One region of the Stenotrophomonas sp. GZD-301 genome, then DNA from elsewhere that is predicted to be linked to it. Evidence: riboswitches for the same ligand, from Rfam matches in the RefSeq annotation. Region 1 holds a riboswitch; the other holds the start of a gene.
What was found. A riboswitch is a leader RNA that binds a small molecule or an ion and turns the genes downstream of it on or off. The one in region 1 is predicted to bind thiamine pyrophosphate.
Positions count from the first base shown of each region.

Region 1 (7,186 bases):
TGATGCCGCCTTCGTAGAACAGATCCACGATCAGCTTCAGCTCGTGCAGAACCTCGTAGTAGGCGATTTCCGGCTGGTAACCTGCTTCCACCAGCGTTTCGAAGCCGGCCTGCACCAGCGCCGAGGCGCCGCCGCACAGCACTGCCTGCTCGCCGAACAGATCGGTCTCGGTCTCTTCCTTGAACGTGGTCTGGATCAGGTTTGCGCGTGCACCGCCCAGGCCGGTGGCGTAGGCGAGCGCGTATTCGGCGGCCTTGCCGCTGCGGTCCTGGTAGACCGCCCAGATGCACGGCACGCCACGGCCGATCTCATACTCGCGGCGCACCAGCGCCCCCGGGCCCTTCGGTGCGACCAGCACCACGTCCAGGTCGTCGCGCGGGGTGATCATGTTGAAGTGCACGTTCAGGCCGTGCGCGAACAACAGCACCGCGCCCTGTTTCATGTGCGGCGCGAGCACGTCCTCGTAGAGCTTCTTCTGCACCATGTCCGGGGTCAGCACGGCCACCAGGTCGGCATCCTTCACCGCATCGGCGGGGGCTTTCACGGTGAAGCCGTCAGCCTGCGCCTTGACCTCGGTCGGGCCACCCGGGCGCAGCCCGATGACGACATCGAAACCGGATTCACGCAGGTTCAGTGCGTGTGCGCGGCCCTGGCTGCCGTAGCCGACAACAGCGATCTTGATCTGGGGCAGGTCGTTGGTGCTCATGGGAGAGGTTCCTTGGAGGTAAGAAAAAAGACGGCCGGCGGTCTCAGGGACACGCCGGCCGGTCAGGGGAAGCGGTGGCACGCGCATCGCAACGTCCACACGCGCCCGCCGCGCAGGCGGTGGGCGTGAATCGGGTGGCGGCGGGATGGCGGCTCATGGCGGAAGGCGGCTCGGAAGGGGGAGGGGGAGGGAATCGAGGGGCTCTGAAACGAAAAAACCCGCACCTGGGCGGGTGCGGGTTTTGATGGATACCTGGCAGTCTTGCTTACACGCCGGTCCGTCCCGCACCTGTTGGCTGGGTAATAAGTACGAGGACAAGGAGCGAACGGATCGAGGCCGCGCCGGGATCGGCGTGCTGGATGGATTCGCGAATGGGCGTGTGGCGCTGCAACATGTGATCGAGAAAACCACAGCGGTTTTGGCGCTGTCAACCTTTGCGGCAACATTTCCAACGGTTTCGCCTGCATCCAGCGCAAAGCCCCGCCGCGCAAGGATGGTTGCGGCTGAAAGCGTTCCGGTGAACCGGAATTCAGTATTTTGCGGGGCGTTTCTGCGCGGATCGGACACGGTTTCCGGTGTCGTGCATGACCATTGTCGGATGTCTCCGCCGGGCCTCAGCGGCGAGTATCGGAGCGGCTACCACCCCTCAGGAATTCCCGTGCCTTCAGTCCTTGCCCGCGGCGTGCTCACTGCCGCCCTCCTGTGCGCCCTGCCGGCGCTGTCCCAGGCTGCCGACCGCGTCACCGGACACCCCTTCGCCACCCGTTCGGAAGTGATCGCCCCGCACGCGATGGCCGCCACGTCGCAGCCGCTGGCCACCCAGGTGGCGCTGGATGTGATGAAGTCCGGCGGCTCGGCGGTAGACGCCGCCATCGCCGCCAACGCCGCGCTGGGGCTGATGGAGCCCACCGGCAACGGTATCGGCGGGGACCTGTTCGCCATCGTCTGGGACCCGAAGACGCAGAAGCTGTACGGCTACAACGGCTCGGGCCGGTCGCCGAGATCGCTGACCCTGGCCGAGTTCCAGCGTCGGGGCCTGAAGGAGATTCCGGCGACCGGGCCGCTGCCGGTGTCGGTACCGGGTGCGGTGGACGGCTGGTTCGCGCTGCACGGCCGCTTCGGGCGCAAGCCGATGGCCGAGAACCTGGCGCCGGCCATCCGCTACGCGCGCGAGGGCCACCCGGTGGCCGAGGTGATCGCCTACTACTGGGACCGCTCGGTGCCGCGGCTGTCGAAATACCCGGGCTTCAGCGAGCAGTTCACCATCGACGGCCACGCGCCGCGCAAGGGCCAGATGTGGCGGAACCCGAACCTGGCCAACACGCTGGAGACGATCGCGCAGGGCGGTCGCGATGCGTTCTACAAGGGCGAGATCGCGCGCACGGTCGGCGACTACTTCAAGGCCAACGGCGGCTACCTCAGCTACGACGACCTGGCCAGCCACCACGGCGAGTGGGTGGAGCCGGTCAGCAGCAACTACCGGGGCTACGACGTGTGGGAGCTGCCGCCCAACAGCCAGGGCATTGCGGCGCTGCAGATTCTCAATGTGCTGGAGGGCTATGACTTCTCGAAGATCGCCTTCGGCTCACCCGAACATGTGCACCTGTTCGTGGAGGCCAAGAAGCTGGCCTTTGCCGATCGCGCGCGGTTCTATACCGACCCGGCGTTCCATCCGGCGCCGGTGGACCGGTTGATCTCCAAGGGCTACGCGGCCGAGCGTCGCACGCTGATTTCGATGGACAAGGCCCTGCGCGAAGTGCAGCCCGGCACGCCGAAGCAGTTGGAGGAGGGCGACACGATCTACATGACCGTGGCCGACGCAGACGGCATGATGGTGTCGCTGATCCAGTCCAACTACCGTGGCATGGGCAGCGGCATGGCGCCGCCGGGACTGGGCTTCATCCTGCAGGACCGCGGCGAGATGTTCGTGCTGCAGAAGGATCACCCCAACGGGTACGCGCCGGGCAAGCGCCCGTTCCAGACCATCATTCCGGCGTTCGTCACCAAGGACGGCAAGCCGTGGATGAGCTTCGGGGTGATGGGCGGTGCGATGCAGCCGCAGGGCCACGCGCAGATCGTGATGAACATGGTCGACTTCGGCATGAACCTGCAGGAAGCCGGCGACGCGCCGCGCATCCAGCATGAAGGGTCGACCGAGCCGACCGGGCAGGCGACGGCGATGAGCGATGGCGGTGAGGTCAATCTGGAGACGGGCTTCCCGTACGAGACCGTGCGTGCGCTGATGCGCAAGGGGCACCGGGTGGTGTTCGCCGATGGCCCGTATGGCGGATACCAGGCGATCCTGCGCGATCCGGAAACCGGCGTGTATTACGGCGCATCGGAAAGCCGCAAGGACGGACAGGCCGCCGGATATTGAGCAGCCCCGGGTAGAGCCGACCGTTGGTCGGCTGCTCCTGGTTGAGGCGCTGATACAGCCGGGTAGAACCCGGCTCTACGGTGCCATAGCCGGGTAGAACCCGGCTCTACGGGGCGCGGGCGGCTTCGTCGCGGGTTTCTTCCTGCGCGGCGATCTCGCGCTCGATCCATTCGTCCATCATCCGTCGCGCCCGCTGCGCGCGACGGCGCTGCAGCGCGTACTCCATGTCCAGCACGCGGTACAGCGACCACATCACCAGCAGCATCAGCAACGCGAATGGCAGTGCGGCGATGGTGATCATGCCCTGCAGCGCCTCCAGGCCGCCGGCCAGCAGCAGCACCCCGGCGATCAGCGCGATGGCCACGCCCCAGGTCATGCGGCGCGACAGCGGCGGGTCGCCGGCCTCGTCGGTGGACATGCTGGCCAGTACCAGCACCGCCGAATCGGCCGAGGTCACAAAGAAGATGATCAGCAGCACAAGCGCGATCACCGACAGCACCGTGGGCAGCGGCAGGCTGTCGAACATGGTGAACAGCACGGTCTCATAGCCGTTGCCCAGGGCCTGCGCCAGATCCACGTGGCCGAAGATCTGCGACCACAGCGCGGTACCGCCGAACACCGAGAACCACAGGAAGCCCAGCACGCTCGGCGCGATCACCACGCCCAGCACGAACTCGCGGATGCTGCGCCCACGCGATACGCGGGCGATGAACGAACCCACGAACGGTGCCCACGCGATCCACCATGCCCAGTAGAAGATCGTCCAGTCGGCCACCCAGGTGCTGCCCGAGAACGGCGACATGCGCAGGCTCATCGTCACCAGCTGGTTGAGGTACGAGCCGATCGTGGTGGTGAAGGTGTCGAAGATGAAGCCGGTCGGGCCCAGCACCAGCACCAGTGCCAGCAGCAGCGCAGCCAGCGCGAGGTTGAAGTTGGACAGCCACTTGATGCCGCGGTGCACGCCGCTGGTCGTGGAGGCCATGTACATCACGAAGGCGACGGCAATGATGGTCAGCTGCACGGGAATCGAGGCGCGCAGGCCGAACACGCGCTCCAGCCCGGCGGCGATCTGGATGGTGCCGAACCCCAGCGTGGTGGCCACGCCGATCGCGGTCGCGACCACGGCGGCCACATTCACCACGGTGCCCATCCAGCCGCGGTGGCGCGCGCCGATCAGCGGCTGCAGCAGGTCACTGATCAGGCCGCGTCCGTTGCGGTTGAACTGGAACCAGGCCATCGCCAGGCCGATCAGCGCATAGATGGCCCACGGATGCAGACCCCAGTGGAAGAACGCATAACGCATAGACGCCCGCGCCGCCTCCATGCTCTGCGGTGCCAGCCCTTCCGGCGGTTTGACGAAGTGCGAGATCGGCTCGGCCGCGCCCCAGAACACCAGTCCGATGCCCATGCCGGCGGCGAACAGCATCGACATCCAGCTGGCGTTGGAGAAGTCCGGTTCGGCATCCTCGCCGCCGATGCGCAGGCTGCCGAAGCGGCCGAAGGCCAGGTACATCAGGAACGACAGCGTGATGAACACCACCAGCAGGTACAGCCAGCCGGTACTGCGCACGATGTTGGACAGGCCCAGCTGCACGACGTCGTTGAAGGGGCCGGGTGCGACGCCGGCAGTCAGGACGAGCAGCGCGACCAGCGCGATGGAAATGCGAAACACCATGCAGGGGTTTCTCCAGGAAAGGGGCGCGAGCGGATGCTTGCAGTCTCCAGCGGCACGACGGCAACAACTGGGGCGGAGCCGGACGAATGCCGGTCGGCGGGATGCTCCTGCACCGGACTCAATCCGATGGTCCCCTGCGTGGGCGCAGCGCCAGGCGCCAGGCAGCACGTCACGGGGGGAGAACATCCTCGCGGCGCGATACTACCTGCGCTGACGTAATGAACCCGTTCACAGCGGTGGCATCGGCGGTGTCGATGCGCGGGTCTTTGTGGTCTAATTCGCCTCGAAGCGGGGGTACCGAGGCCATGTGGCCGAGGTTGAGACAGTCCCTTCGAACCTGATCCGGTTGATACCGGCGTAGGGAAGCTTCGCATCCGCTGATGCATTGCGCCGTAGGGCCCCCACGCCCGCAGACCGCCCGCAGTGCGCCCGTCGTGCGCCGCCGTTTCGTCCCTTTCAATACGGATTTCCCGTCACGGACCGCCGGTCCGCGCCCGGGGTCCACACAGGACGATGCCCGATGAACGCACCGCTTTCCACCCTGCAGCAGCAGGCCCAGCAGCTTTCCGGTTCGGTTACGCGACCGATCCCCGGTTCGCGCAAGATCCACGTGCAGGGCTCGCGCAGCGACCTGCAGGTTCCCATGCGCGAGATCGTGCTGACCCGCACGCCGACGTTGTTCGGCGGCGAAGAGAACGCGCCGGTGACCGTCTACGACACCTCCGGCCCCTACACCGATCCGGCCGCCAGCATCGACCTGTCGACCGGCCTGCCGGCGCTGCGCGCGGCGTGGGTGGCCGAGCGGGGCGATACCGAAACGCTGGCAGCCCTGAGTTCGGCGTTCGGCCGGTCGCGCGACACCGATGCGCGCCTCGATGCAGTGCGCTTCCCGTCGCGCACGCTGCCGCGGCGCGCGGTGGCCGGCGCCAACGTCACCCAGATGCACTACGCGCGGCGCGGCATCATCACCCCGGAAATGGAGTTCGTGGCGATCCGCGAAAACCAGCGGCTGGAGGCGATCACCGACGCGACGCTGCGCCGGCAGCACCCCGGCCAATCGTTCGGCGCGTCCATCCCCGCCGTCATCACCCCCGAGTTCGTGCGCGACGAGATCGCGCGTGGCCGGGCCGTGCTGCCCAACAACATCAACCATCCGGAAAGCGAGCCGATGATCATCGGCCGCAACTTCCTGACCAAGATCAACGCAAACATCGGCAACAGCGCGGTGTCCTCGGGCATTGCCGAAGAGGTGGAAAAACTGGTGTGGGCGATCCGCTGGGGCGGCGACACCGTGATGGACCTGTCCACCGGCAGGCACATCCATGAAACCCGCGAGTGGATCATCCGCAACTCGCCGGTGGCGATCGGCACCGTGCCGATCTACCAGGCGCTGGAGAAGGTGGATGGGCGCGCCGAGGAGCTGACCTGGGAGATCTTCCGCGACACGTTGATCGAGCAGGCAGAGCAGGGCGTGGACTACTTCACCATCCATGCCGGCGTGCTGCTCCGCTACGTGCCGCTGACCGCCAAGCGTGTCACCGGCATCGTCTCGCGCGGCGGCTCGATCCTGGCCAAGTGGTGTCTGGCCCATCACAAGGAGAACTTCCTCTACACGCACTTCGAGGAGATCTGCGAGATCATGAAGGCCTACGACGTGACCTTCTCGCTGGGCGATGGACTGCGCCCGGGCTGCATCGCCGATGCCAACGATGCCGCGCAGTTCGGTGAGCTGGAGACGCTGGGCGAGTTGACGAAGATCGCCTGGAAGCACGACGTGCAGACCATGATCGAAGGCCCCGGCCACGTGCCGATGCAGCTGATCAAGGAGAACATGGACAAGCAGCTGCGCGAGTGCGGTGAGGCGCCGTTCTACACGCTGGGGCCGCTCACCACCGACATTGCTCCCGGCTACGACCACATCACCAGCGCGATCGGCGCGGCGATGATCGGCTGGTACGGTACGGCGATGCTCTGCTACGTCACGCCCAAGGAGCACCTGGGCCTGCCCAACCGCCAGGACGTGCGCGACGGCATCATGGCCTACCGGATCGCCGCGCATGCATCGGATCTGGCCAAGGGCCACCCCGGCGCGCAGGTGCGCGACAACGCGCTGAGCAAGGCGCGCTTCGAATTCCGCTGGGAAGACCAGTTCCACCTGGGCCTGGATCCGGAGAAGGCCAAGGAGTTCCACGACGAGACCCTGCCCAAGGACGCGCACAAGCTGGCCCACTTCTGTTCGATGTGCGGCCCGCATTTCTGTTCGATGAAGATCACCCAGGACGTACGCGACTACGCCGCCGGGCAGGGGCTGGACGCGAAGGCCGCGCTGGACGCCGGCATGGCCGAGAAGTCGCTGCAGTTCCGCGACCAGGGGGCGGAGGTCTACCACCCGCAATGACGCGGCGGCCGGGGTGGCAGGTGCCGCCCC
Region 1 is NZ_JBMOWY010000001.1:9,028-16,213, forward strand. It holds gene ilvC (ketol-acid reductoisomerase) at 1-706, opposite strand, end outside; gene ggt (gamma-glutamyltransferase) at 1,365-3,083, shown strand; gene ACO6VK_RS00055 (BCCT family transporter) at 3,190-4,758, opposite strand; TPP riboswitch at 5,039-5,140, shown strand; gene thiC (phosphomethylpyrimidine synthase ThiC) at 5,279-7,156, shown strand.

Region 2 (7,186 bases), on a different contig from region 1:
GCGATGCCGGCAGCGATCACCAGTGCACCGATGGCCGCCACGATCAGCCACGGCTGGTAGCCGTCGACCGCGTAGTGGTTCATGCGCCGGGTCATGCCCTTGAAGCCAAGCACGTACAGCGGCATGAAGGCCAGGTAGAAGCCGACCAGCCAGCACCAGAAGGAGATCTTGCCCCAGCGCTCGTTGAGGGTGAAGCCGAACGCCTTGGGGAACCAGAAGCTGATGCCGGCCAGGCAGCCGAACACCACGCCACCGATGATCACGTTATGGAAATGCGCGATCAGGAACAGGCTGTTGTGCAGCACGAAGTCCGCGCCCGGGATGGCCAGCATCACGCCGGTCATGCCACCCAGTGCGAAGGTGACCATGAACCCGATCGTCCACATGGTCGAGGAGTGGTAGCGGATGCGCCCCCGGTACATGGTGAACAGCCAGTTGAACAGCTTCACGCCGGTGGGAATGGAGATGATCGAGGTCATGATGCCGAAGAAGGCATTGACGTTCGCGCCCGAGCCCATCGTGAAGAAGTGGTGCAGCCACACGAAGAACGACAGGATGCCGATCGACGAGGTCGCGTAGACCATCGAGCGGTAGCCGAACAGCGGCTTGCCGGAGAAGGTGGCGATGATCTCGGAGAACGCGCCGAAGCACGGCAGGATCAGCACATAGACTTCCGGATGGCCCCAGATCCAGATCAGGTTGACGTACATCATGGCGTTGCCGCCGGCATCATTGGTGAAGAAATGCATGCCGAAGTAGCGGTCCATCGTCAACAGCGCCAGGGTCGCGGTCAGCACCGGGAAGATCGCCACGATCAGGATGTTGGTGATCAGCGCGGTCCAGGTGAACACCGGCATCTTCATCAGGTCCATGCCCGGCGCACGCATCTTGAGGATGGTGACGATGAAGTTCAGGCCGGTCAGCGTGGTGCCGATACCCGAGACCTGCAGCGACCAGATGTAGTAGTCCACGCCCACCGTTGGGCTGTACTCGATCCCCGACAGCGGCGGATAGGCCACCCAGCCGGTGGCGGCAAAGTCGCCGACGAACATGGACGCCATCACCAGTGCCGCGCCCACCGCCGACAGCCAGAAGCTCAGCGAGTTGACGAACGGGAACGCGACGTCGCGCGCGCCGATCTGCAGCGGCACCACCACGTTCATCAGGCCCACGATGAGCGGGGTCGCCACGAAGAAGATCATGATCACGCCATGCGCGGTGAAGATCTGGTCGTAGTGTTCCGGCGGCAGGTAGCCGGCCGCATCGTTGGCCGCGATCGCCTGCTGGGCGCGCATCATCAGAGCGTCGGCAAAGCCGCGCACCAGCATGACCAGCGCCAGGATGATGTACATCACGCCGATCTTCTTGTGGTCCACCGAGGTGATCCACTCGGTCCAGATGTAGCCCCACTTCTTGTAATACGTGATGGCCGCGATGATCGCCGCGCCCAGCAGCAGCGAGCCCGCCAGCGCCGACATGATGATCGGGTCGTGGTAGGGAATCGCTTCCAGGTTCAACTTTCCAAGCACAATCAGTTCTCCGCGGTACGGCTGGCAGGCGCGGCCAGGCTCACGAGTTGGGATGTGGCGCCGGGCTCCTCGCCCGGCAGGCAGATTTCGTCATCGGGCATGCCGCCGTAGCGGCGCAGCACGCTGGAGAACAGGCCGGCATCGACGCTGGCGAAGCGCTGCATCGGCGCGCCGTGGGTCGGTGCCTCAAGCGCCGTCAGACGCGCCGCGCCCAGGTGCTCCCCGGTACCGCGGGCCTGCACCAGCCACTGCTGGAAGTCCGCCTCGGTGACCACGCGTGCATCGAACTTCATGTCCGAGAAGCCGGAGCCGCTGTAGGCCGAGGACATGCCGGCGTAGGTGCCCGGGGTGTGCCCGATCAGGTGCAGGCGGGTCTGCATCCCGGCCATCGTGTACACCATGCTGCCGAGCTGCGGCACGAAGAAGGCGTTCATCATCGACTCGGACGTCAGCTTGAAGGCCACCGGCGTATCGACGGGCATCACAAGCTCGTTGACCGTGGCCACGTTGTGGTCGGGGTAGATGAACAGCCACTTCCAGTTCAGCGACACCACCTCCACGCGCAGCGGCGCCTTGTCCGAGGCGATGGGCCGGTAGGGGTCCAGTGCATGCGTGCTGCGCCAGATCAGCACGCCAAGCACCACCACGATCAGGCACGGAATGGTCCACACCACCACTTCGATCGCGGTGGAGTGCGACCAGTCCGGCGCGTAGGTCGCCCGGGTGTTGGATTCGCGGTAGCGCCACGCGAAGTACAGCGTGAGCAGGATGACCGGCACCACCACCAGCAGCATGAGCCCGGTACAGACCAGGATCAGCTGCATCTCCTGCTCGGCGATGCTGCCCATCGGATTGAACAGCTCCAGGTTTTTGCAACCCGAGAGCAGTGGCAGCAGGGCTGCCAGGCCGAACCATCGTCCGGCGTTGCGGCGACCGGACCACGGGGTCCGGCGAGCGGTGTGTGTAGCTGGGTTCATGCGTGACGGCCCTTCCAACGCGGTACCCGGGCCGGGGCGGCCCGTAACAGGAAAGTGGCGGACGCCCCCCTGCATGACCGATATGCATGGGGGGTGCCCGCCGCAGCCGCGTACGTTAGGCAACGACATGATCCATACATGATGCGACACACTGTCGCAGGCAGCGGTGGGGTGACGGGTAAGATGCGGCGATGAACGCAACGACCGCCGATTGGCAGCGCCTCATCGCCGACGGCCACGGGCCGGTGTACCTGCGCATCGTGCAGGCGCTGGAGCGCGCGGTGTGGTCCGGCGCACTGCGCCCCGGCCAACGCCTGCCGGCGCAGCGCACCCTGGCTGGCGAACTGGGGGTGGACCTGACCACCATTACCCGCGCCTTCAATGAAGCGCGCAAACGCGGGCTGATCGACGCGCGCGGCCCGCTGGGCTCGTTCGTGGCACCGCCGCAGGTCGAGCTGGCGCAGCTGGTGGACCTGAGCATGAACCTGCCGCCCAGCCCCGGCGGCGGCCAGGTGGCCGAGGTGCTGCGGCGCGGGCTGTCGTCGGTACTGACCCGCAGCGATGCCGGCAACCTGATGACGTACCACGTCGGCGGCGGCAGCGCGGCCGACCAGTTGGCCGCCGCGCAGTGGCTGAAGCCGATCCTGGGCCGCTGCGAGCCGGCACGGCTGGTGGTCACCGAGGGCGCGCAGGCAGCGTTGTCGGCGCTGCTGCTGGCCTTGACCGACGCAGGCGATACGGTGCTGTGCGAGCCGCTGGTCTACCCGGGCCTGCTGCACGCCGCACGGGTGCTGCAGCGGCGACTGCAGGTGGTGGACAGCGACGAACACGGCATGCGCCCGGACGCGCTGCGCCGGCTTGCCCGCACCACCGGGGCGCGCGTGGTCTACCTCAACCCGACCGCGCAGAACCCCACCGCGCATACGCTGCCCGACGCACGTCGGCGCGCGTTGGCCGAGGTGCTGCGCGCGCAGGATCTGCAGCTGATCGAGGACGACCCTTACTGGCTGCTGGCCGAGGACGCGCCCGCCCCGCTCGCGCTGCATGCGCCCGAGCACACCTGTTACATCTCCACCCTGTCCAAATGCCTCAGCCCCGGGCTGCATACCGCGTTCGTGCACCTGCCTGACGGCGTCGCCCGCCAGGCGGTGCTGGATGCGCTGCGCGCCGTCAACCTGATGGCACCGCCGCTGATGAACGCGCTGGTCACCCAGTTGATCCTGGACGGCTCGGCACAGGCGATGCTCAAGCTGGTGCAGGACGAGGCGGCCGAACGCCGCTACCTGGCGCGCTCCGCGCTGTCGCCGCGGTTCCTGCAGGCGTGCGCGGGGGTGCACGCCTGGTGCCGGCTGCCTGCACACTGGACCGATGTCAGCCTTACCCACGCCGCCCGCCTGCAGGGCCTCGGCATCGCGCCGTCGTCGGCCTTTACCCCGGAAGGGGTGGCCATCACCGATGCGGTGCGGATCTCGCTGGGCGCCGCCGCCAGCCGCCAGGAGCTGCACCGGGCGCTGCGCCAGCTCGACCAGCTGATGCACCTGCCTGCGGGCCAGGAAGCGACATGGACGGTGTGACCGCTGCGCCGGGCGGAGTAGCATGTGCGCCCACGCAGCGACGGCGGGCCCGTCGCCCTGCCCCTGCACCGCCGTCTTCGATCGCCACGCCATGACCCATCCCAACCACCGCGTCCAAGGCCTCGACAACGATGAGGTGGCCCCGGACTGGCCCGCCATCGACGCGACCGAGATCGCCTGGCTGCGCACGCGCTTTCCGGCGTTGCAGGGGGATGCCGCGCTGCAGTGGCACAGTCCCCGCCCGCTGTCCGCCGCGGCCATCGTCGGCCACGGCGCGGATGCGGTGTTCGTCAAGCGGCACCACGCCAGCGTGCGCAGTGCCGCCACCCTGCAGGAAGAGCACCGCTTCATCGCGCACCTCGCGGCCCACGGCGTTCCCGTGGCCGCGCTGCTGCGCGACCGGGCAGGCGCAACGGCGGTCGAACATGCCGGTTGGACCTACGAACTGCACGGGGTCGGCCAGGGCGAGGACCGGTATCGCGACGCCCCCTCCTGGACCCCGCTGACCGACACGGCCCAGGCCAGGGAAGCCGGCAGGGCGCTGGCCGGACTGCACCAGGCCGCGGCCGGGTACCACGCGGCCCAGCGCGGCACGCACCTGCTGGTGGCCCGCGACGATCTGATCCGCGCCGCCGACCCGATCGCCGCCCTCGCGGCACAGCTCGGCGAGCGCCCTGCCCTGGCCGACTACCTGGCCGGCACCGCCTGGCAGGACGATCTGCAGCGCGACCTGCTGCCCTGGCATGCGCGCCTGGCCGGGCGCCTGGAGCAGGAGCCACGGTTGTGGGCGCACAACGACTGGCATGTGTCGAACCTGCTGTGGCACCAGGCTGCCACCGGCGACCGGGTCAGCACCGTGCTCGACTTCGGCCTGGCCTCGCCGACCAGCGCCCTGTTCGACCTCGCCACCGCGATCGAGCGCAATGCGATTGCCTGGCTGGACCTGGACGGCCCGGTGCCGGTACGCACCGATATCGCGCTGGCCCTGCTCGACGGCTACCGGGCCGTACTGCCGCTGTCGGCGGCACGCGTTCATCTGCTGGCGGACCTGCTGCCGCTGGTGCACCTGGATTTCGCCCTGTCCGAGGTGGAGTACTTCCACGGCGTGACCCTGTCCACGCCCAACGCGGACGTGGCCTACCGGACCTTCCTGCTGGGCCATGCGCAGTGGTTCGGCACGCCCCACGGCACCGCGCTGCGGGAGGCGCTGCACGCCACTGCCTGAGCCCGCGCTCGCAAACGCGCGCCATTTGGTGTGAAATAGCCGCTGAAGCGGGGGTGCCTGGCGAAACCAGGCTGAGAGAGTCCCTTGGAACCTGATCCGGTTTGCACCGGCGTAGGGAGCTTTGAGCAGTGGGCGCAGGGACCGTTGACGGTCGATGCGCGCGCGCCGTCGCTTCGTCTCCTTCTGCTGGCTGATGACGAATCGAATGAACCGCTGCTATCCCCCTGCGTTGCTGACCGTCGCCCTGTGCGCCGCCCTGCCGCTGTACGCGGCCGAACCCGCCCCGGATACCGCCGACCGCTCGCCGACCGAGCTGGCCGCGGTGCGCGTGCAGGCACGCCAGCCGGCCGCCGATACCGCGCAGTCCACCAGCTTCGGTGCCGGCGACTGGAAGAGCACCCCGGCCTCGGTGACCCGGCTGGACCGCACGCAGATCGAACGCCGCCAACTGCGCACCCTGTCCGAGATCGCAACCCAGGACGCGTCGCTGGGCGACAGCTACGCCCCGGTCGGCTATTACCAGAACATCGCCATCCGCGGTTTCGCCCTGGATACCGCGACCGGCTACCGGTTCAACGGCCTGCCCATCGCCGGCGAGCAGCGGCTGGCGCTGGAGAACGTGCAGGCGGTGGAGATCCTCAAGGGCGAAGCCGGTCTCGCCGCCGGCGTGATGTCGCCAGGCGGCATCATCAACTACGTCGGCAAGCGTGCCGCGGACGTGCGCACGGTGACCCTGGGCACCGATGCCGAAGGCTCGCGCTATGCCGCCGTGGACGTGGGCCAGTGGCTGACGCCGCGCTTCGGCGTGCGGGTCAACGCCGCCTGGGAAGACACCGCGTCCTACATCGACCATGCCGACGGCCGCCGCAACTTCTATTCGGTGGCGGCCGACTGGCTGATCGGCGAGCGCGGCAAGCTCGAGGTGGACGCCAACTACCAGACCAGCGCGCAGCGTTCGGCCTCCGGCTACCAGCTGCTCGGCGCAACGGCGCTGCCGCGCGGCGTGGACCGGTCGCGCATGCTCGGCTACCAGGCCTGGCAGCAGCCGGTGGGCATCGACAGCACCAACATCACCGCGCTGCACACCTATGACTTCAGCCCGGACTGGCAGTCGCGCGTCTCGGTCAGCCACAGCCGCACGGTCATCGACGACAACGTCGCCTTCGCCTACGGCTGCTACTACGCCGCGTCCTGCGCCGATGGCAGCGTGCCGGGCAACTACTTCGGCCCGGATGGTGCCTACGACATCTACGACTACCGCAGCCCGGACGACACCCGTCGCAACCAGGCCGCACGCGCCGAACTGCGCGGCACCCTGCACACCGGCCGGGTGGAACACGCACTGACCTTCGGCGCCGAAACGTTCCGGCGCACGGTGGACAAGCGCCGCAACGTCAACGAATACGTGGGCACGGCCAACATCAACGACGCCCAGGTGCCGCAGTTCGCACCGTCGCCCCTGCAGCCGGGCGCCTCGGCGCGGCGTCTGGACAGCCGCCAGAATGCGGTGTTCGCGCTGGACCGGATGCGCTTTGGCGACGACTGGGAGTGGCTGGCGGGCGGCCGCTTCGTGCGCCTGGACGAGCATGCCTACAGCAAGGCCGGCGTCCCCGAACGCCACAGCCGGCTGTCGCGCTTCCTGCCGCAGACCGCGCTGGTGTGGAAGGCCACCGACGAGGTCAGTGCGTACGCAAGCTACGTCCGTGGCATCTCGCTGGGTCAGGAAGCCCCTTTCTGGACCAGCAATGACGGCACCTTCCTCGCACCGATGCTGTCGCGCCAGGTCGAAGTGGGCGTCAAGTTCGCGTCCACCGATGCGCTGACCCTCGGCGCGGCCCTGTTCCGCACCACCCAGCCCTACCAGTACGCGATGCCGGACCA
Region 2 is NZ_JBMOWY010000040.1:110,090-117,275, reverse strand. It holds gene cyoB (cytochrome o ubiquinol oxidase subunit I) at 1-1,529, opposite strand, end outside; gene cyoA (ubiquinol oxidase subunit II) at 1,532-2,506, opposite strand; gene ACO6VK_RS10830 (PLP-dependent aminotransferase family protein) at 2,698-4,080, shown strand; gene ACO6VK_RS10825 (phosphotransferase enzyme family protein) at 4,172-5,305, shown strand; TPP riboswitch at 5,345-5,440, shown strand; gene ACO6VK_RS10820 (TonB-dependent siderophore receptor) at 5,511-7,186, shown strand, end outside.
Region 2: linked by a shared signal. The riboswitch ahead of ACO6VK_RS10820 (TonB-dependent siderophore receptor) and the one ahead of thiC (phosphomethylpyrimidine synthase ThiC) in region 1 are both predicted to bind thiamine pyrophosphate.